2 regions of the Saccharococcus sp. Marseille-Q5394 genome follow, and region 2 is predicted to be linked to the other one. Evidence: a T-box and tRNA genes for the amino acid it is inferred to sense, from the RefSeq annotation. Region 2 holds a T-box; the other holds one or more tRNA genes.

Region 1 (10,440 bases), on a different contig from region 2:
ACAATCAATGGCAAGGTGTCGAAAGCATCGTCCGTCGTGAAACCTGGCGACGAGCTGGCTATCCGCTTTGGACAAAAGATTGTTACAGTAAGTGTCGATATGTTGAAGGAATCAACGAAGAAGGAAGATGCCGCGTCGATGTTTACAATCTTGAAAGAAGAGAAGCTGGACAAGGTGGAACCTGAATTTATTGACGATGAAGATTGAGGGCATGACAGGAACTTTTCCTGTCATGTTTTTTTGTTTGGCCGCATAGGATGGCAGTGAACGTACAAGCAAAGGAGGAATAGTATGCAAATCCAGACCGACAATCCAACATACGCAATTCCATCAGGGGATCATGTCATCACGATGAGAAATCGAAAAAGAATGGATCTTACATCTGTTAAAACAATCGATCGGTTCGACCAGGAGGAGTTCATCGTACGGACATCTCAGGGAGTATTAGTAATTCGCGGGGAGGAGCTGCGTATCGTCCATTTGGATGTAGACAAAGGGCTTCTTACATTGGAAGGCACAATCAGCACGATGCAATATGACGAAGAAGATGCAAGTTCACGCGGTTTCCTCCATAAATTGTTTGGATGAGTCTCTCTGTCCAGTTTCTTAGTCTTCTTGCAATGATTGGGACAGGCATCGGGGCCGGGGTTTTCATGGATTTGATCGGAACGGGCGTGGATGCGACCGGCAAGACGTCGATCATCCGGAAATATGCGGTCCCTTTGGAAGTGATCGGCTGGATTTTGATCGGGTGTGCATCGTTCTACGTTCTTTTCATCGTCCGGGACGGGGCATGGAGGATGTATGACCCGGTTGCCCAAATTTGCGGCATGTTGTTATATGCATCACTATTCCACCGGCCTTTCAGGTTTTTCGGGAGAGTCTTGAATATGGTAATCATTAAGCCGGTTGTGTTCATCATTAGGCTCCTGGTGAAGATCATTACGCAGATATTCAGGTTGCTCGTCAAAATTGTGAGGTTTCTACTTTCTCCTTTCATCTATCTATATAACAAAGTCTATAACTCTCTCTTTAAATCAACTACGGAATGATGTATAATTACTAGACTTATCGAATTTCGTACTGTAATGAGAGGGAGTGCAGGACATGGAGCAAAGGAAAAGGAAACCATCCACGACCGTTGCATCGATTGAAACTGAATATGTCCGCTCGTTGCGTAAAAAGGAAGTATGGAGAAACAAGCAGAAAAAGCGGCTACAGAAGAAACTGTTCATCTATGCAGTGATTGCATTCGTAGTGTTCGGCGGATTGACGAATATGTATATTCAGCAACAGCAGACGCTGCAGGAAAAAGAACAGCAAAAAGTGGAGACGCTTGCAAAGTTGGAAGAAGTGAAGGAAGAACAAGAACTTCTTAAAAAACAGCTTGTGAAATTGGATGATGATGATTATATTGCCAAGCTTGCACGGAAAGAATATTTCTTATCTGACGAAAATGAAATCATCTTCTCTGTTCCTGAAAACAAGAAGAAAAAAGAAGAAAAAGATGACGGAAAAGAGTAGTCTTATTGACACTCTTTTTTTGTTGGCTATAATGAAAGTAAGGATCTTGCACTTGCAGGACTCGCCATATGGTAAAAAGGCATCTGAAAAGGGCCGTTTAAATCTTAAGGAGGAGCATTTTTTTTATGTCAATTGAAGTAGGCAGCAAGTTACAGGGGAAAGTTACAGGGATCACAAACTTCGGTGCGTTCGTCGAACTGCCGAACGGTTCAACTGGTCTGGTCCATATTAGTGAAGTAGCGGACAATTATGTGAAGGATATCAATGACCACCTAAAAGTAGGCGATATGGTTGAAGTGAAAGTGATGAATGTCGGCACTGACGGAAAAATCGGGTTATCGATCAGGAAAGCGAAACCGGAAGCTGAACGTCCTCAACGCCCTCAACGTCCTCGTCACAGCGGTGGCCGTCCTAGCCATACTGAGCGTCCAGAGAATTTTGAGCAAAAGATGGCGAAATTCATGAAAGACAGTGAAGAACGCCTTTCAACTTTGAAAAGAGCAACAGAATCTAAACGCGGTGGCCGTGGCGCAAGAAGAGGGTAACTTGCTGGCTGTTTCAATTAGTGGAAATGAATCTCTTATGAGCGATCTACATCTAGTTAAGATGTAGGTCGTTTTTTTTGTGCAGTTACTGACAAACAAGTATAAGCTGCTGGAATTACGCATAAATCTGCCCAGAGACGCATAACCGCGGTGAAAGACGCATAAGTTCATCCAAATGTGCATAAATCTACTAAAGCGCGCATAAATGAATTTATTCACGCATAAAAGCTTCCAAACGCTCATAAATATTTTTTTCACAAGGATTTCATTCTGCAGCTGCCGAATATTGAATAATGAAAAGGGGGGCTGAATTGGAATGGATGAAATCATGAACAATCTCAAGAAGTACTTGGAATGGATGGATTCATTGAGCTCACTGACTGAGCAACAGGCGGATGCACCTTATCAAGAGGGAAAATGGTCGCCAAAGGAGATTCTTATGCATATGGCAGAATGGGATCGGTTCACTTTGGAGCATCGGCTTCGGCGTTTGGGAGAATCAGAGATACTGGAGGATGTAGAGTGGGGGCCATTCAATGAGCAGGCTGCGAAACTTGCAAAAGAATATTCATTTGACGAAGTGATTGAGCTCGCAACACAGTATCGGCAACAAATTATTGATTGGCTTGAAGGTGCGGATGAGACGGAATGGACGAAGCCATTCAACATCGGGGAGCATGTTCTGACATTGGAGGAATATTTCACGGATTTTGCCAGTCATGATTCGCATCATAAGAAACAAATCGAGTCGATTCGATAAGAAGATAAGCTCGTTAATGAGTTATGCGTGATTGTGAGAGTTTATGCGCGTTTGCGGGAGTTTATGAGTGTTTGCAGGAGTTTATGCGTTTCTGGAGAAAGTTATGCGTGAGTTATTTGTTTTATGCGTGATTCCAGAGATTTATGCGTGTTTTGACATGAAATAGGCGTCCAGTCTTAAGACTGGACGCCTTTCTTTCGTTATTGTCTAGCTCCGAGCGTCAGCCTCTCGGGATGCTTCAGCCTTGCTGTTAAAGGCAAAGAGCGCCTTTAACCTCAAGGCTTCCAGCACCTGCCGAGGCTAAACGACGCTCTACGCATTTCTTGTTGTCCAGCTTCGGCGGGCAGATGCTCGGGGTCATAAGAAAACCCGGCTAGGTGGCAAAAAGCGCCACTACGCCGGGTTATTCTTATGCCTGTCGCATCTGATCAGGCCGCCTACGCTTTTCGATTATAGCGGCGGAGGGGGTCGAACCCACGACCTTTCGGGTATGAACCGAACGCTCTAGCCAGCTGAGCTACGCCGCCATGTTGTCCAATTAATTCTGAACGACAATAACCATAATACAACGGTCGACGGAGTCTGTCAACCTTTCGTTGGAAAACAGAAAATTGCTACGGAACTCGTCGAAAGATTTATGGAGCCCCTTGTCAGGAACAGACAAATTCTTTGGCTTGACCTATGTATACTCAGGGACAAGTAGACATAGGGGGAATGTTGAGATGAAGATGATAGGCAATCTTGAAAGACCGGTAGGCCAACAGATTCGTCACGTGGTGAGCACGATGGGCAAGCGGAAGATGTATGTATTAATGGCGGCGTTCTTTTTACTAAGCACATTTTTCTTGTCGCAAGCTGTTCTGTTCAACGCGGCTGTCCCTTTTTTCTTGCCGATTTGGGCTTTGGCGCAAATGCGATTCAGGAATCATCTCGTTTATGTATTCATCGGCGGAATTGCGGGAGGGGCAATTCTGGGGCTGGGACAAGCAGTGATCCATTTACTGCAATTGCTGTTATTTAATGTGGTGAGCAAGCATCCTCTTATGAGGAAGTCCATTCCATTGACAGTTGCAGGTACGATCATAGTTGTTCAAGTTTTATGGCAGTTTGTCATGCATAGCGGGCATACGCCTGTTGATGTGCAATTGTCGATCGGTTTCGAAGCGGTATTGGCGCTGTTCATGACATTTTTCCTGTTTGTTGCATTTCCTCATCGTGAGCGTATCTTTTATGGCCAGTGGTCGCCGGAACGTCTCGGGGCTGTTTGCATTGTCGGCATCATGGCGACAACCGGGATGGGCAATCTCATGGTCGGTCCGATTTCAATTTCAGGATTGCTGCTTCATTTGACCATTTTGCTGGCAGCACTTGCTGGAGGTCTGCCGTTCTCCACGACGATTGCGATGATGATCGCGGCGATTGCAGGAGTTGCGGAATTGTCGTTTACCGGGATGATGGCCGTATATGGCATGACGGGGTTTTTTGCAGGCGCTTTCAAACGTCTCGGGAAATTAGGTATTGCGACAGGCGGCTTTGCTGTATCCGTCTTCTTCCTTCTATATGACTTTACATTGCCGCTAGATACATCCCACTTCATGACGATCGGCTTGGCGACGCTTCTGTTCTTCTTTGTCCCGACAAAGAAAGTTGAACCGATTGGGCGGATGATTACGCCGACAGGTCAACAGGATATTTCGGTGAAGCGGCAGCAATGGTTGACCGACCGTCTGGATGAGCAATTATCGGATTTTCAACAGTTTGCTGAATTTATGTCTACTCTCGTCAATGATCGGTTCGCTTCAGATGACGTGAATGCTGCGCAGAACATCCCATCGATATGCCAGTCCTGTTTCAGATATTCAAAATGCTGGGAGGGAAATGAAGAAGGAATGGCGCGTCTCCTTTATGAGTGGGAAGGGACGTATTCGGCGACCAAGAAAGCGGCGCGCCATCGTGTGGAAGAGAGGATCAAATATAAGTGTATCCGTTCTTCAGGATTGATTTCCGAGTTGGAGGAGTCGGCTTCCAATCATCTTTTGATGGGGCAGCTTCAGCATGGGCGGAAAATGCTTGCCTTACAATTGAGAGATATGAGCACTCATTTGGAGAAAATCATGAATGATATAAAAGGGGAGATGTCGGTTAACCATCTTGCGGAGGAGGAATTGGGGAAGCATTTACAGTCGCAAGGAATCGAATATTATCAGATCGATATTTTATCAGAAGAGAAGGGAGCTTACCGGATCGTAATTTCAACCCCTGAAAGACGTTCGGATTTCGAGACGGATATGACGGTGGCAGAACGTCTCATATTACCGCTGTTGGAGGAAGTCTACCGCGAGCCGTTTAAAGTGGAGAAAACTGTCGCTCTGCAAGACCCGTTTCCTCATATCCAACTGATGTTTTCCTCGTCTGTCCGTTTTTCATTAGAATATGGAATTGTAGCGACGGCTGGGGGAGGGACATTCCATGCAGGAGACGCCTATGAAGTGTTTCCAATTCATGATGGACTCACCGCTGTTCTACTTTCGGATGGCATGGGGCATGATATAAATGCTTATCGGGAAAGCCGGAAAGTGATTCGTCTCATGCGGGAGTGTTTGGACCGGAAGATGGATCCGGAAACGGCGATGCATACATTACATTATATGATGTCGTTGAATGGGCTTGATGATATGTACGCGACGCTGGATTTAGCTTTGGTTGACCTGCAGGATGGACGGCTTTGGTCTTGGAAGGCGGGTTCAATGAGCACGTATATTAAACGGGGCCAAGATTTCCTCCGGCTTGATAGCAAATCGGTTCCTGTCGGGTTCCTGCCATCATTTTCGGTGGAAGCGACAAATGAAGAATTGAAGTCAGGGGATATTATCGTCATGCTAACGGATGGCGTATTCAACGGATCCGTTACAATTGAAAAACAGGAAGATGCGATCTATGGAATATTGGAAAAGTATGAGCATCTGTCTTGTGAGCCTATGGCTGACCGTATCATGTACGAAATGGAAAGGAAGTTCGGAATTGTGGCGGACGACCGGACTGTGTTGGTAATGAAGGTTGAACACGTTTTACCAAAGTGGACGACAATAAAGCCCACAAATCGATTTATTTCCCGGGAAAAAGTTATGGGGTAGAATAAGGGGTAGGTGAAAAGACAATAATGTGGAGGGCGAAAAATGCAGGCATTCGAAAGAAAAATCCTTGAATTCATTCATAAACAGAGATTACTGTCATCGGGTCACCGGGTTCTAGTCGCATGCTCGGGCGGGGTGGATTCAGTCGCACTTTTGCTCTTTATGGCAGGAATCCGCGAAGAAATGCGGATTGAAGTAGCTGCTGCCCATGTCGATCATATGCTTCGTGGGCGGGAGTCAGCGGATGACGGCAAACTTGTGAAGGGGTTATGTGAAAAGCTTGGAATTCCTTTCTTCGGCGGAAATGTCCCTGTACCCTCCATCCTGAACGAAGAAGGTGGAAATATGCAGGACGTTTGCCGTACTGGACGATACGCCTTTTTCAGTGAAGTGATGCAGGCGGAACAATATGATGTACTGGCGACGGCGCATCACGCAGAAGACCAATTGGAGACGGTGCTCATGCAATTGTCAAAGGGGAGCTCCCCAATCGGCATCCCGATGAGCCGGAAAATCGATGGCGGGGTTGTCAGCAGGCCGTTTCTTCCTGCAATGAAGGAAGAGCTGCATGCCTATGTGATAGAGCGCGGTGCACAATTCAGGGCGGACCCGAGCAATGAAAGTGACGCTTATTTGCGGAATCGGCTCCGCCGCCATGTCGCACCGGTAATCATGTCAGAAAACCCCTCCGCGGCATTGAATGTCGTTAAAATGACGATGGGGCTGCAGGAGGATGAGATGCTCTTAGACAGCCTTGCAAAGGAGCATTTCGCGTCCGTCGTAACGTTCAAAGAAGACGGACTTCCTACCTTCTCAGTAGATCTTTTCAGAAGCATGCACACTGCTTTACAAAAGCGCTTCATTCCACTACTATTGAATTATCTATACTTCGGGGAAATCAAACCTGTTGAATACAACACAGCACTTTTGAATCAGTTGCATCACCATCTGTCCGCAAGTGCAGGAAATGTCACGATCGACCTTCCGAAAGGATACCGCTTCGTGAGGGAATATGGCATTGTTTCGATTGTGGAGAATATGCCAATACCGGATACTTCCCTTCGCGAGCTGGAAAAAGGCCAATGGACGTGCTGGGGGGATATACTGTTATATTGGGACGATGCGGATGAACATGAAGAGGACGCATTGGAATTGATGTATTTCGATTTACCCGATGCCGATTTGCCGCTTTACGTGAGGGGCAGAAAAGACGGTGACCGTCTATTGCTTCCGGGCATGGCCCGACCGAAGCGCTTGTCCAGATTGTTCATTGACGAAAAGATCGGTGCCGAACAAAGACGCAAGATACCGGTTATCACAACTGCGAACGAGGAAATATGCGCCATTCCTGGCGTACGATATGGCATCCAGTTCAGGGAACGGAAAACAGAACAGGAAAAGTACATATTTAAAATGAAAAAACGTGAAAATCTTAACGGAAAAGAGAGGGAACTTGATGTTGCAAAAAGATATTGAAGAAATACTCATCACAGAAGAACAGATCCAGGAGAAAGTTGCGGAACTTGGTGCCGTGCTGACAGCGGATTACCATGATAAATTCCCGCTTGCAATCGGCGTCCTTAAAGGAGCATTGCCGTTCATGAGCGACTTGATCAAACGGATCGATGCGTATATTGAATTGGATTTCATGGATGTATCGAGTTACGGAAATGCAACAGTATCATCAGGAGAAGTGAAAATCGTCAAAGACTTGAATGCAAGTGTAGAGGGTCGCGACGTGTTGATCATCGAAGACATTATCGACAGCGGTAAAACATTGAATTATTTGGTCGAACTCTTCAAATACCGGAAAGCGAAATCCATAAAAATCGTAACGTTGCTTGACAAACCGACAGGCCGAAAAGTGGACTTGAAAGCAGACTATGTCGGATTCCTTGTACCGGACGCATTTGTTGTCGGTTATGGACTTGATTACGCAGAAAAATATAGGAACTTGCCTTATATCGGTGTATTGAAAAAGGAAATCTACTCTTTCTGAAAGCTTTTCAACAAACCTTTACAAGGGGCGGTGGAAAGCTTTTTCCATAGTGGGCACGAAGTTGGCATGCTAGAATCTAAGAGTGTGGAGCCGTAAGCAAGACAATTTCATTATCTGTGCCTAAAAAAGGCATTTCCTTTGTAGGTTGAATCCGTTATATGATAAGATTTACAATAGTTTTCTGTTGAAAGAAATGAGGAGGCTTGGGATGAATCGTATACTTCGATACTTTCTATTATACGGATTGATCTTCCTTGCAATTATGGGGATTTTCAGTTCACTAAATAATCCGAATCCGAAAACGAAAGAGATTCGGTATGATCAATTTCTCACAGAACTAGAAAAAGGCGAAATTGAAACGATGTCGTTTCAACCCGTCCGTGGTGTTCTGACCGTTGAAGGTACTATGAAGGGCTATGAAGAGGGAGAGAAGTTTACGACAAATGTCCTGGTGGATGATTCCGCCGTCATGGATGAAATACGTGAGATACGTACAGTCGGGACAACGAATAACCCTGAGATCCAAATTCTACAAGCACCTGAAACAAGTGCATGGGTAGCCTTCTTCACAGGATTAGTTCCATTCATTATCATCATCATCCTATTCTTCTTCCTATTGAATCAAGCACAAGGCGGCGGTGGCGGCCGAGTCATGAATTTCGGGAAAAGCAAGGCGAAGCTCCATTCCGATGATCGCAAAAAAGTCAGATTCACAGACGTTGCGGGTGCGGATGAAGAGAAAGCCGAGCTTGAAGAAGTTGTGGATTTCTTGAAAGACTCACGTAAGTTTGTTGAACTTGGAGCGCGTATTCCAAAAGGGATTCTTTTGGTCGGACCTCCTGGTACAGGTAAAACGCTATTAGCGCGCGCTGTTGCGGGTGAAGCCGGCGTACCTTTCTTCTCGATCTCCGGTTCGGATTTCGTTGAGATGTTTGTCGGGGTCGGGGCATCCCGTGTCCGTGACTTATTCGAAAATGCGAAAAAGAATGCACCGTGTATTATCTTTATCGATGAAATCGATGCAGTCGGACGTCAACGGGGCGCAGGTCTCGGTGGCGGGCATGACGAGCGTGAACAGACGTTGAACCAGCTATTAGTTGAAATGGATGGATTCGACGGAAACGAAGGAATCATCATCGTTGCCGCGACGAACCGTCCCGATATCCTCGACCCTGCACTTCTGCGTCCAGGACGTTTTGACCGTCAGATCACTGTTGGCCGTCCGGATGTAAGAGGCCGTGAAGCGGTCTTGAAAGTGCATGCGCGTAACAAGCCGCTTGACGAGTCAGTCAATTTGACAGCTATTGCGCAACGGACGCCTGGATTCTCAGGTGCCGACTTGGAAAACTTATTGAATGAAGCTGCGTTAGTCGCGGCTAGACGGGGCAAGGCGAAAATTGATATGTCGGATATCGATGAAGCAACGGACCGTGTCATTGCAGGACCAGCTAAAACGAGCCGGGTCATTTCTGAAAAGGAAAGAAACATCGTCGCATTCCACGAAGCGGGTCACGTCGTTGTCGGACTTATGTTGGATGACGCTGAAATCGTCCATAAGGTGACGATTGTCCCTCGCGGCCAGGCCGGCGGATATGCTGTCATGCTGCCGAAAGAGGACCGTTACTTCATGACGAAGCCTGAACTTCTCGACAAAATTGCGGGCCTCCTCGGGGGACGTGTAGCGGAAGAAATCGTTCTTGGCGAAGTATCCACGGGTGCCCATAACGACTTCCAACGCGCTACGGGTATTGCGCGCTCAATGGTGACGGAATACGGTATGAGCAAAAAGCTCGGACCGATGCAATTCGGCCAGGCGCAAGGCGGCAATGTCTTCCTTGGAAGAGACTTTAATTCCGAACAGAACTATTCCGAATCGATCGCATATGAAATCGACCAGGAAATGCAGCGCATCATTAAGGAACAGTATGAGCGCACAACTACTATTTTGACCGAGCACCGCAATTTGCTCGACTTGATAGCAACAACGCTACTCGAAGTGGAAACGTTGGATGCAGAGCAGATCAATCACTTGAAAGATCATGGCACTTTGCCTGAGCGTCCATATGAACAAAATGGAAATGGCTCACAACCGAAAAAGGAAGATGCAGAAGCTGAAAAGGACTCGGTCCACCCTGATTCGATAGGCGCGCCCGCAGACCCTTCCATCGGAGATCTGCCGAAGGAGAATGGTGGAGATCAGCCACTTCCTCCGATCGATGAACATAGAAGAGATTAACGAAACGCTCCAACTTAAAAGGTAACATTCCAGTCGACTGCTTTTTAAGGCAGTCGGCTGTTTTTATTTCTTGACGTCTAGACTCCGGGCGACAGCTCCTCGGGTCGCTTCGATTTTGAAAGAAAAGGCAAGGAGCGCCTTTTTTTCAAACCCTCCACCGCCTATCGAAGCTAACCGTCGCCCTCCGCTTTTGGTTTGTGGTATGATACTCTGGAAAATGACGAATGTTAGCGAGGAAAAGA
Region 2 (10,440 bases):
ATTTATCGTTCAAGTCGAAAGACGAGCTGATTGTCGCGTTGATCGATCACTTTATGAGACAGTTCACTGCGGACATTGACTACGTGGTCAATCACGAGCAGAATGACGCCGATTTATTATATAATTTCTATTACACGACGTTTCAATCGTTCAATAAACATTCCGATTTCGCCAAGATTCTCATGAAGGAACCGACGCAATCATTCAATGAAGAGCTGTTCACAAAGCTTCATAATTACAATAAATCTCTTGAAAAAATAATCCTATCTATGATTGATCGATTATATGGCGAACAAGCCAATGACTTAAAATACGATTTAGCGTTTTGTATTAAAGGCTTCATGAACACCTATTCCGAATTATTCCTGCTGTATAAATTACCGATCGACTTGGATCTGCTCGCACGATCCCTCGTTGAAAAGACGGATCTGCTAGCTAAAAACATGACACTTTCCTTCATTTCAGATGAATTGATTCAGATGATCGATCAGCCTTTGAATGAAGAGCGTACATTGGCTCAGATTGTTGAAATCGTGGAAAAGAATATTGAGGATATGGAGGATTCGATCGAAAAAGAGTCGTTGATCCTCTTGAAGCAGGAGCTGTTGGAGCCGGCGCTGCATCCGGCAATCGTGAAGGGATTATTGGAGAATATCCGCCAACATCCGCATTGCAAATGGGTGGCTTATTTACTGCGGAGGCATTTTGGAATAAAGTAAACAAAAACGCTTTGGTAGCTATTCAAGCTTACAAAGCGTTTATCGTCTTTATTTATTCTCCAATCGCCCGATTCAATCCATGGATGACACCTGCATGCAGTCCCTCGTGCCATATAGCAAATTGCATGACTGCGTCGACTGTTCCCATCGTTAACATGTCGCCAATTTTAATCGGTTCAGGCAGCACTTGGTCAAGACTGCCTTCCAATGCTTGAACGACACGCGGCAACTGTTCCTCTAGAGCTGCAAGCAATTCCTCTTTAGCAGGGGCTTGACCTTCCCATTTCGCAGGGCTCGTCCCTCTTTCAAAAAAGGCATTCCACTCTTTGTGTTGCGGCTCGTAGGATGGCAGGGCTGTCGCGATAAAATTTTCCAACGAGCAATAAATATGCCCTACATTCCAACGGATTGTATTATTGAACCCAGTCGGTTGCTTGTCCCATGCATCTTCCTTCACCTGTGATAAACGCCCCATCGTATACATCCTTGCAAATTTCAATTGTTCAATTGTTGACATTTCCAATTCCCCCTTTACTTCATCATACTATAATAGGGAATGAAAAAGGAAAAGCGGACATCCGCTGTACGGAGTCCACTTTATGTTAAATCTATCGGTTTGTCATTTCTCTTTTGGCTGTTCCACTTTTCTCGGGTCATACTGTTGAATTCCCGATCTTCATCCGTCTGCATTTCCAAAGGCACTTCATTCCCCATCAGTTGGAATTCATCGACTAGCGGCTTATTTTCACTATAAGCGGATGGGTCATGTATGCCTGTTCTGTCTTGTGCATTTTTACGAAATTCATGTGTCCAGTTCGAGTCGGCAGGATCCGCCAAAGGCAGTTCGTACGTAGGTCCAATCCCTTTTCCAGGATGCAGGATTTTCGGTTCCAAGTCCTTTTTGTTCGGATATTTACCATCAACAATCGTCATATGGATTCCTCCTTTTTCTCTCATCAAACAAGGAAATCCCTCGCGAGGCGAGAGGTGGTTTTCATCTATACCCGCCGCTGTTTAGTTGTAAACCTAGTCTTTCAAAATAGTTCGCAAATGAAACATCTTTCTATTTAAGACGTCAAAGTTACATAGAATAGTAACGGAGAAAATCGTGGGGTGATTGGATGCAAAAATGGTTCGGAGTTATCTTTCCTATACTCAGCATTTTGCTGTTGTTATGGATTGAGCAAAGTGTCGGTGTAACGTACGAAGTTAAAACTGTCGCAAAGGTGATGCTATTTCTTGCAATCCCTTTGATCCTATTCCGTGCCACCAAGTTTCCATTTCTCCGGTTCCGGAAAGCTGACCGAAAGAGCATGCGACTCGCTTTCATTTTAGGAATATCGATCATGGCGCTCATTATCGGGGCCTACCTTTTATTGCAACAGTTCATTGACATCGCTTCTGTGCGGGACGACTTGCTGCAATCCGGCATTACACCTGCCGTATTCCCGTTCATCGCACTATATATTTTAATCGGAAACTCGGTCATTGAGGAATTCTTTTTTCGCGGATTGCTGCCTAACCTATTCGGACAGTCAAAAATGCGGTTCATCCTGCCGCCGTTCTTTTTCGCTATTTACCATATCGCAATCTTCTTACCTTGGTTCACATTGCCGATTTTACTGCTAGCTGTCGGCGGACTTTGGGCAGGCGGGTTGATCTTTCAGCTTGTGAATGAAAAATGCCGCACGATCCTGCCGTCTTGGATCATCCATATGTTCGCGGATCTTGGCATACTATTTATCGGGGTGTATATCCTTTATTTTTATTGACACGGAAATGCTCGATTTTTTTCGGATTGCCGATGACAATCAATGTATCCCCCTGCTGAAATTTTTCATTCAAATCCGGATTGCTAAGCAGTTCTTCATTCCGTAAAATCGCGACGAGGGTGATTTCAAAGTGTTTCTGCAGGTTCGCGTCCTCGATTGTCATTCCGATAAACGGTTCCGTATGATCCAGTGCAACTTCCCCGACCATGAACTCTTTTTCTTCCGATCGAATCAGATCATTGATGAAGTCGGTGCCGTTCGGTTTCATGATAGACATCGCCAACTCCCTGCCCCCGATGATAGACGGGTTAATGACGCTATCCGCGCCCGCTTTTTCCAATATATCCTCCGAGTCATCCCGTTCCGCACGTGCCGAGATGACTATATCCTCGTTGATGCTCTTCGCAGTCAAAGTGATGAAAACATTATCGGCGTCATTGGATAAAGTGGTGATAAGTGCACGGGCTTGATCGACACGTGCCTGCAGCAAGACAGCTTTGTCAGTTGGATCGCCGATCAGACGAAGAGTGCCCGGTTCGACGACTTCCAGCAAATCACTTTCATTGTCATGAATGACTAAAATCTGAACGCCTTCCTCCTTTAATTGCTTATACACTTGCCGACCGACGCGCCCGAAACCGCAGATGATGATATGGTCAGTTAAATTGGCAATTTGTTTTTCCATCCTTCTCACCCACACCCTATTCGATAATTGCTGTTCGATGAAATAGGAAGCCCCGATCCCGAGTGCATATGTCACGATTCCCGCTCCTAGCGGCACAAGAAACAAGGCAAACCAGCGGCCTCCTTCCGTCGTCGGATAAATGTCTCCATAGCCGATTGTCATGACTGAAATGATTGTCATCCAAAAGGCATTGAATGGGGATAAATCTTCAAAATACATGAATCCAACCGTAGCTACGACGAGCAGAAGCGCCATTATACCAATCAGAAAAATGACCCGCTTATATCGCCTGTCCAAATCCATCCATCGGCTATACAAACCGGCCACCTCCGCACAAAAGTTTTTCTATTTGTATTCCTTTGGTTGGTCGGTTGTAAACCTTTAGTCGATCTTCACAAATAAAAAAACCGCATGCCTGCCAATTATTCTCAGAAGCGCATGCGGATTGTTTATTTTGTCGGTACTGTAACTGTCACTTTGAACAGATCGCCATCAAGATCGATTTTCATAATTCCACCGTGCATGTCAACGATTGATTGCGCGATTGCTAATCCGAGACCCGAGCCGTCGGTATGACGTGATGTATCGGCACGCTTGAAACGTTCAAACAGCTCATCAACATTTTCCCCAAGCTCATATTTCGTAATATTTTTTACGACAAATTCTGCAGACTCCCCTACTTTTCGGAGTGTTACATACACGCGAGTGCCCGGGAGCGAATATTTGATAGCATTCACGATCAAGTTATCGAGGACACGCCACCATCTTTGACCGTCTACATAAGCGATAAGCATATCGTCTGGAAGCGCCGTCCGGAAGTCGAGACCGGAATCGGTAATATCTTCGGCATGTTCCGCAAGTGCTTGCTGTAGCAATTGCGTCAAATCGACACGCTGTTTATGTAACTCCAGATTGCCGCTTGCCATTTTTGACACTTCGAATAAATCCTCGATAAGCGTCTTCAGTCTTTGCGATTTTTTATCAAGTATGTCGACATATTTCGCACGTTCCTCCGGTGTTATCGTTTCATCCCTCAAAAGATCGGTGTATGTGATGATCGATGTCAATGGCGTCCGCAGATCATGACTCACATTTGTAATCAATTCCGTTTTCAATCGCTCACTTTTCGCTTGCTCGGTCATGGAAACCCGCACGCCTTCACGGAGATTGTTCAGGTTTTTCGCGTGCTCTGCAAGCGGTGAACGGCCTTCGACTTTAATATCTTCATTCAAACGCCCTGCTGCCATCTGTTCCGTCGCAATGATGATCCGGTTCAAGTACGCAGAACGCCGGACGAACATATAGAGGGCAGGAAGACCAAGAAATATGACGCAAAATGTGTAGAGGATGAATAAGGACCCATCCATAAGACCGACAATGAATCCGATTCCCGCTAAGAAAAATCCGATAAGCAGGATGAACGACTGAACGCCGATCGATCTTTTAAGGAACATTTCACGCCACGCTTTAAGAAATTGGAGCGTGAAACTGTTTTTTATATCTCTTGCCAATATCCCTTTTTTCTCCCATCGTTCCACACCATTTACAAGCTGGAATGCTAGCAAGGCAGTCATGATGACGCCGCCAATAAAGAAGGAAGTCAGTCCAGCACCCCATCTACCCAACCTTTGATACGTAAAGAAATCCGGCAGAGTATAGGACTCGCTGTTGAGATATCCAACTAAAATGAGGGCTGACATAATAAGTGCTGCAGCCTTTACATCGATTTTTAAATTGGCATACCAAACCGAAATTCCGGTCCCTGTTACCCATTCCTTCTGAAATTTCATGACAGTGACTAATGCAACGAGGGCAACGAGGCCAATGATCCAAAAGATGAACATGGCAAGCTTCCCTTTATTGAAATCCCTGTATTGCCAATAGAGGGCGCCACCCTTTGCAACTGCTGTCCTCGGAATAATGACAGTGCCTTCAAACGTTCTCACGGAATTCATTATTGTGACCTCTGTGTCTGGGAACATAATGTCTTTTTGATCAATAGAAGTCTTTACCCATCCATCGTTATGCCCTGGCAATGAATTCGCTTTAAAATAGCCCTTTGCGGCATTAAATTGCTTTTTATAAATCGCAGGTACTGAAACATCTCCAGAAGAAAACCTTTCCCCCGTTTCAACGTCCTTGAATTCATAAGCAACCGGCAATGAAAATGAATTTGATTTGATTTCATTCAAATATTGAACTAATGCTTTCTCTTTTTCTTTGCGAATTTTCGCCTCAACATGTGCATCGCTCTCGAAGTTCTTCCGGATATCCGCAAGTTTCATGTCCCGTTCTTCGATCAACGTGCTTTGCAACACTTCATTTCCAGCATCTTTCGCATCCGCTATCCTCTGCGCATATTGGTCATGGATATTGGAGAGTTGGTCTGAAAGTGTACCGTAGCGATTCCGGTGATCTTCGATTTCATTGTCTGAGACGGTAATATTTTTCTTCGTCTCTTCCACGTCAATCGGGTTAAGCACTGTCGAACCTATAGTGTTGTAAAACTCATCGAGCCGCCAAGCGAAGTCATCGAAATCGGAGAAATCCTTTCCAATCAGCGCTGTTCCTTGTCTTGCAAATGAAAGACTGGCGAGCAGCATAATCGTTACTAGCGCAGCCCATAGTAATAGAAGTACTTTATTCTTCATCAGGCTGTGCCTCCTCTAATGATGCGCGAAAAATAGGCGATGGCTCGTGTTGATCGTTCCCAACCGTTTTCGAACATATCGATGATGTAAGGGAAACAATAGCCGATGCTTACGATTGCGATACAGATGGAGAACACCGAAAATACGATGCCCCAATCACTTTTCGATTTTGTAGCCAATGCCCCACACCACCTTTACATATCTCGGATTTTTTGGATCCGCCTCGATTTTTTCGCGAATTTTACGGATGTGGACCGCCACAATGTTTTCCGCATTATACGCTTCTTCATTCCACACTCGCTCGTAAATCTCATTAATCGAAAACACACGCCCCGCGTTTTTCATGAGTAATTCCGTAATCTTATATTCAATCGGCGTCAGCTTTACCGGTTTCCCATCAACCGATAACTCTTTCGCGTCCTCATCTAACGCCAATCCGTCAATCTCAATCTTTTTCTGACCATCGTATGTGCCAAACTGAACATACCTGCGCAGCTGCGACTTCACTCGTGCCATCAACTCAAGCGGGTGGAATGGCTTCGTCACATAATCATCCGCGCCGACCGACAATCCATGAATCTTATCCGAATCCTCCGCCTTCGCACTCAGCATGATGATTGGAATGTTTTGCGCCTCCCGGATTTTGAACGTCGCCGTAATCCCATCCATATTTGGCATCATAATGTCGAGGATGAGCAAATGGACTTCATTTGTTGTGAGCAGGTCGAGCGCCTCTTTTCCATCCGCTGCTTTCAAAACGTTGTATCCTTCATTTTTTAAATAAATTTCAATCCCGTCACGGATCTCCTTATCATCATCCGCCACAAGCACTGTAAACTTCGCCATCATCCGCACCTCACTTTCCTCTATGATACCAATTGTAGTGGGTAAATCTTAACATTCCGTTAGGGGAATTATGAAGAAATTCTTAAGATGGAGAGTTGTTGACTTAAGAATTATGCCTGTTACATTGTTGAGTGGTGATAAACTAGGTGTGAGTGGTGATAAGCTTTTGCAGGCTTTGAAATTGCCATGAAAATCAATCAAGTTGCAGCGAATCGGTGATAAACCAGGTAAAGTCGGTGATAACGTCGGCCGAAGCGGTGATAACTGCCTGAGATTCGGTGATAAAGTCGGCCAAGTCCCCGTGATAACCGCTTGCGAATCGGTGATAACACTTAATACCTTCGCCTAGAACGGTCTACTTTTCTCCCTCTTGTTATAATCCACCCCAAAAAGTCCATGCTTCCCCTATACCGGGAGGTGATTGACTTGGCAAAAGAGAAGAAAATTAAAAAAGGCAATACATTGGATCGAGAGGAATTCGGGTATGGCTTTGATATCAGCCCTGATGATATGGGTGTAATCGGGAAGAACGATAACGTGAAAAATAAAAATAACAAGACAGATGAAGATAAGAACGACCAAAAGCGGCCACCGACCAATTGGTAATTGCTATTGATTTATTCGAATAAAATGATTATAATCATTTCAACTACATCTTACTAAAGGCAATGAGAGGGAAAAGTAGGAAGAGGATGTCGCCTAGAGAGCTTCTGTCGGTGGAAATGAAGCGGACAAATCTTTTGAACATGATCCTTGAGCCGCGCACTGAACGTCTTCGGACCAGTAGGATGCGACGAGTTGGCACTTGTTATCCTTGCCAGAGTATAACGCTTTTTCAGCGCGTACTTTTGGAGGCAATCAGTGTGAATTGGTTGCGAAGTAAGGTGGTACCACGGGTGATAGACCCCGTCCTTATCGGTTTTTATCGATAGGGACGGGGTTTTTTTCATTTTATTTTGAGGGGGAAGGAAAATGAGTGTTTTTATCGGAGGGGCTTGGCCGTACGCGAATGGGTCGTTGCATCTGGGACATATCGCGGCGCTGCTGCCGGGGGATATTTTGGCGAGGTATTACCGGTTGAAAGGCGAGAAGGTTCTTTATGCTTCAGGAAGTGATTGCAACGGGACTCCTATTTCAATCCGGGCAAATGCCGAAGGGGTGTCTGTTAAGGAAATTGCAGACCGTTACCATACGGAGTTTATCGTTTGCTTTTCAAGATTGGGATTCTCGTATGACATTTACACGCGGACAGACGGAAGATTTCATCATCAAGTCGTCCGCAATGTATTTTTAACGTTACTGGACCGTGGTTTTATTTTCAAAAAAGAAGTCGAACAGACGTATTGCGAGGTCGACGAGCGTTTTCTTCCAGATCGATTTGTCGAAGGCATTTGCCCTCACTGCGGAAGTCGTGCACGAGGCGATCAGTGCGACAATTGCGGCTCGATTTTAGATCCGCTTGATTTAACTGAGCGCACGTGCAAGCTTTGCGGGAACGAACCGACCGTGCGGAAGACGGAGCATTTTTATTTCAAATTAAGTTCTTTTCAAGATGAACTTGAGAAGTATGTCGGTGGAGCAAAAGCAGAAGGAAGATGGCGCGAAAATGCGATTCACCAATCCGAGCGCTATTTACGGGAAGGACTCCGTGATCGGGCTGCGTCCAGGGATTTGGCGAACGGTGTCGGAATACCTGTCAGGGGCTATGAGGAGAAAAAGGTATATGTGTGGATTGAGGCGGTGACGGGCTATTATTCCGCGAGCCAGGAATGGGCGGCTTTGAACCGCGTGGATTTCGAGGAGTTTTGGAACGAAGAAACGGTCTCCTACTATGTGCATGGTAAAGACAACATCCCCTTCCATACGATTATATGGCCAGCTATTCTAATGGGAATTGGCAAGGAGAACGCATTGCCGACCCATGTCATTTCTAATGAATATTTGACATTGGAAAAGCGGAAATTCTCGACAAGCCAAAACTGGGCGGTATGGGTACCGGATATTTTGGAACGTTATCATCCTGACTCGGTGCGGTATTTCCTGACTGCGAACGCTCCAGAAGGCAGGGATGCAGATTTTTCATGGCGCGAGTTCATTTATAGCCATAACTCGGAGCTTTTGGGGGCGTACGGAAATTTCGTAAACAGGACATTGAAGTTTATTGAGAAATCGTATGCCGGGGTTGTGCCGGTTGCGGAGATTAATTTGGAAATAAAGGAATTAGTCGTGGGGCTTTATTCCAAAGTCGGCGAACGAATTGAAGAAGGACACTTCAAAGAAGCGATCGAAACGATTTTTGAGTTCATTCGCCGGGCTAATAAATACTTCGATGATGAAAAGCCTTGGGTGCAGATCAAGGATGACGAAGCAGCATGTGGGCGAACAATGGCTACATGCGCATATGTCATCGCAAACTTGGCACAGCTCCTCTCCCCTTTCCTGCCGTTTTCGAGCGAGGACGTGCAAGCGATGCTGAAACTGCGGAAGCCTGAATGGAAGGAAATCGAAATTGGTGAATTGACATTGTCACATGTCAAACCACTGTTTGAACGGATTGATGTCGAGCAGATTGACGTGGAATTGGAACGATTGAGGGATAAGTCTATAGGGGTGCAATGAATTCTGACCTTCTCATAGTTTGAGAAGGTTTTTTCATTTGAGAATGGAAGGTAATTATAAGCATTCGGTGATAACCTGACGAGAATCGGTGATAAACGCGGTCAATTCGGTGATAACTGGACGAGAATCGGTGGTAAAGTCGCGCAAAGCGGTGGTAACTTGCCAAGAATCGGTGGTAAACTTCCCCTCCAACTATTTGATGCAATCCCACCCTCAATTTGAGACAATATACAGACAAAGGAAAAGGTTGGAAGGGTGATGAATTTGAAAGAACGTTATTTTTGGGCAGCGATCGGACTTATCGCAATCAGCTGGATTGCGAATTCATTATACGCACAGTCAAAGCAATTGGAGGAGCCTATTTTTCTGGATCATTATATTGAAACGACGACGGATGAACACGACCATAACTATGTCATCTTTTACTATTTAGCAAATAAAAACGATCACTCAACTATCAATTATATAAGATTCGGTGATGTCGAAGGCTTTCCGCAAGGTGACTATTTCTATGCAGGAACCACCGCCCCCCATGCAATTGACACATATAATCATCAAGAATTAAGAAGCATTACAGTCGCACTAAGGTCATTCAATGATAAAAAAAATGCACAATCATTCAACGAAATGGAAGTGTTTTATTCAGACGGAAGATCAGCAACCGCGTCCATCGGGGAAGTGATCATCCATCCAAAAAGGTACTATGGGAATGACGATGCTAGAGCGTTGGAACAACCATCTAGCGGAAGCAGCAATGACGGCTCGAGCTGGGATACATTCCGAGCAACCGAGCCGTTGGCAATCGAGAAAATCGACTTCCCTTTCAATGAACCGATTGAAGAACGGTTCAACTTTACAATAAGCGGCAAACAAACAGAGCAACCGCTGGATTCCCTCAAGCTTCCAATTCAATTAGAGAAGGATAAATCTGTGACATTGAGAGTTAATTTTAAAGAAAAAAGTTTTGTGAACCCTTTCGCATTTGCCATCCATATATCCGGAACAACAGCGGAAGGAAAACCTTTCACAAACTATGCTCATTATAATCTGTTTCCGTATTTGACACAGGACGACGTGAATCGAATTATCGAGGAAAAGACGGGGAGGGGTTCGGATGAATAAAGCGTTGCGGCAAATCTTCTGGGGGT

Evidence for each region. The T-box of region 2 lies ahead of metG (methionine--tRNA ligase). A T-box ahead of a tRNA ligase gene usually reads a tRNA of that ligase, here a tRNA-Met.
Region 1: it has a tRNA-Met gene. The T-box ahead of metG (methionine--tRNA ligase) is inferred to sense a tRNA for this amino acid. The anticodon was not compared.

The regions. Positions count from the first base shown of each region.
Region 1 covers NZ_CAMPPQ010000002.1:11,031-21,470, reverse strand. Annotated here, with positions in the region: gene OC538_RS10565 (RNA-binding S4 domain-containing protein) at 1-207, shown strand, start outside; gene yabP (sporulation protein YabP) at 292-588, shown strand; gene yabQ (spore cortex biosynthesis protein YabQ) at 585-1,052, shown strand; gene OC538_RS10550 (FtsB family cell division protein) at 1,108-1,524, shown strand; gene OC538_RS10545 (S1 domain-containing RNA-binding protein) at 1,650-2,069, shown strand; gene OC538_RS10540 (DinB family protein) at 2,386-2,829, shown strand; tRNA gene OC538_RS10535 (tRNA-Met) at 3,283-3,356, opposite strand; gene OC538_RS10530 (SpoIIE family protein phosphatase) at 3,552-5,963, shown strand; gene tilS (tRNA lysidine(34) synthetase TilS) at 6,006-7,439, shown strand; gene hpt (hypoxanthine phosphoribosyltransferase) at 7,420-7,962, shown strand; gene ftsH (ATP-dependent zinc metalloprotease FtsH) at 8,171-10,198, shown strand.
Region 2 covers NZ_CAMPPQ010000001.1:2,026,617-2,037,056, forward strand. Annotated here, with positions in the region: gene OC538_RS09725 (TetR/AcrR family transcriptional regulator) at 1-719, shown strand, start outside; gene OC538_RS09730 (DinB family protein) at 772-1,236, opposite strand; gene OC538_RS09735 (hypothetical protein) at 1,317-1,652, opposite strand; gene OC538_RS09740 (CPBP family intramembrane glutamic endopeptidase) at 1,841-2,491, shown strand; gene OC538_RS09745 (potassium channel family protein) at 2,460-3,494, opposite strand; gene OC538_RS09750 (sensor histidine kinase) at 3,626-5,827, opposite strand; gene OC538_RS09755 (hypothetical protein) at 5,827-6,006, opposite strand; gene OC538_RS09760 (response regulator transcription factor) at 5,984-6,673, opposite strand; gene OC538_RS09765 (hypothetical protein) at 7,091-7,279, shown strand; T-box leader at 7,333-7,590, shown strand; gene metG (methionine--tRNA ligase) at 7,646-9,292, shown strand; gene OC538_RS09775 (hypothetical protein) at 9,551-10,414, shown strand; gene OC538_RS09780 (hypothetical protein) at 10,407-10,440, shown strand, end outside.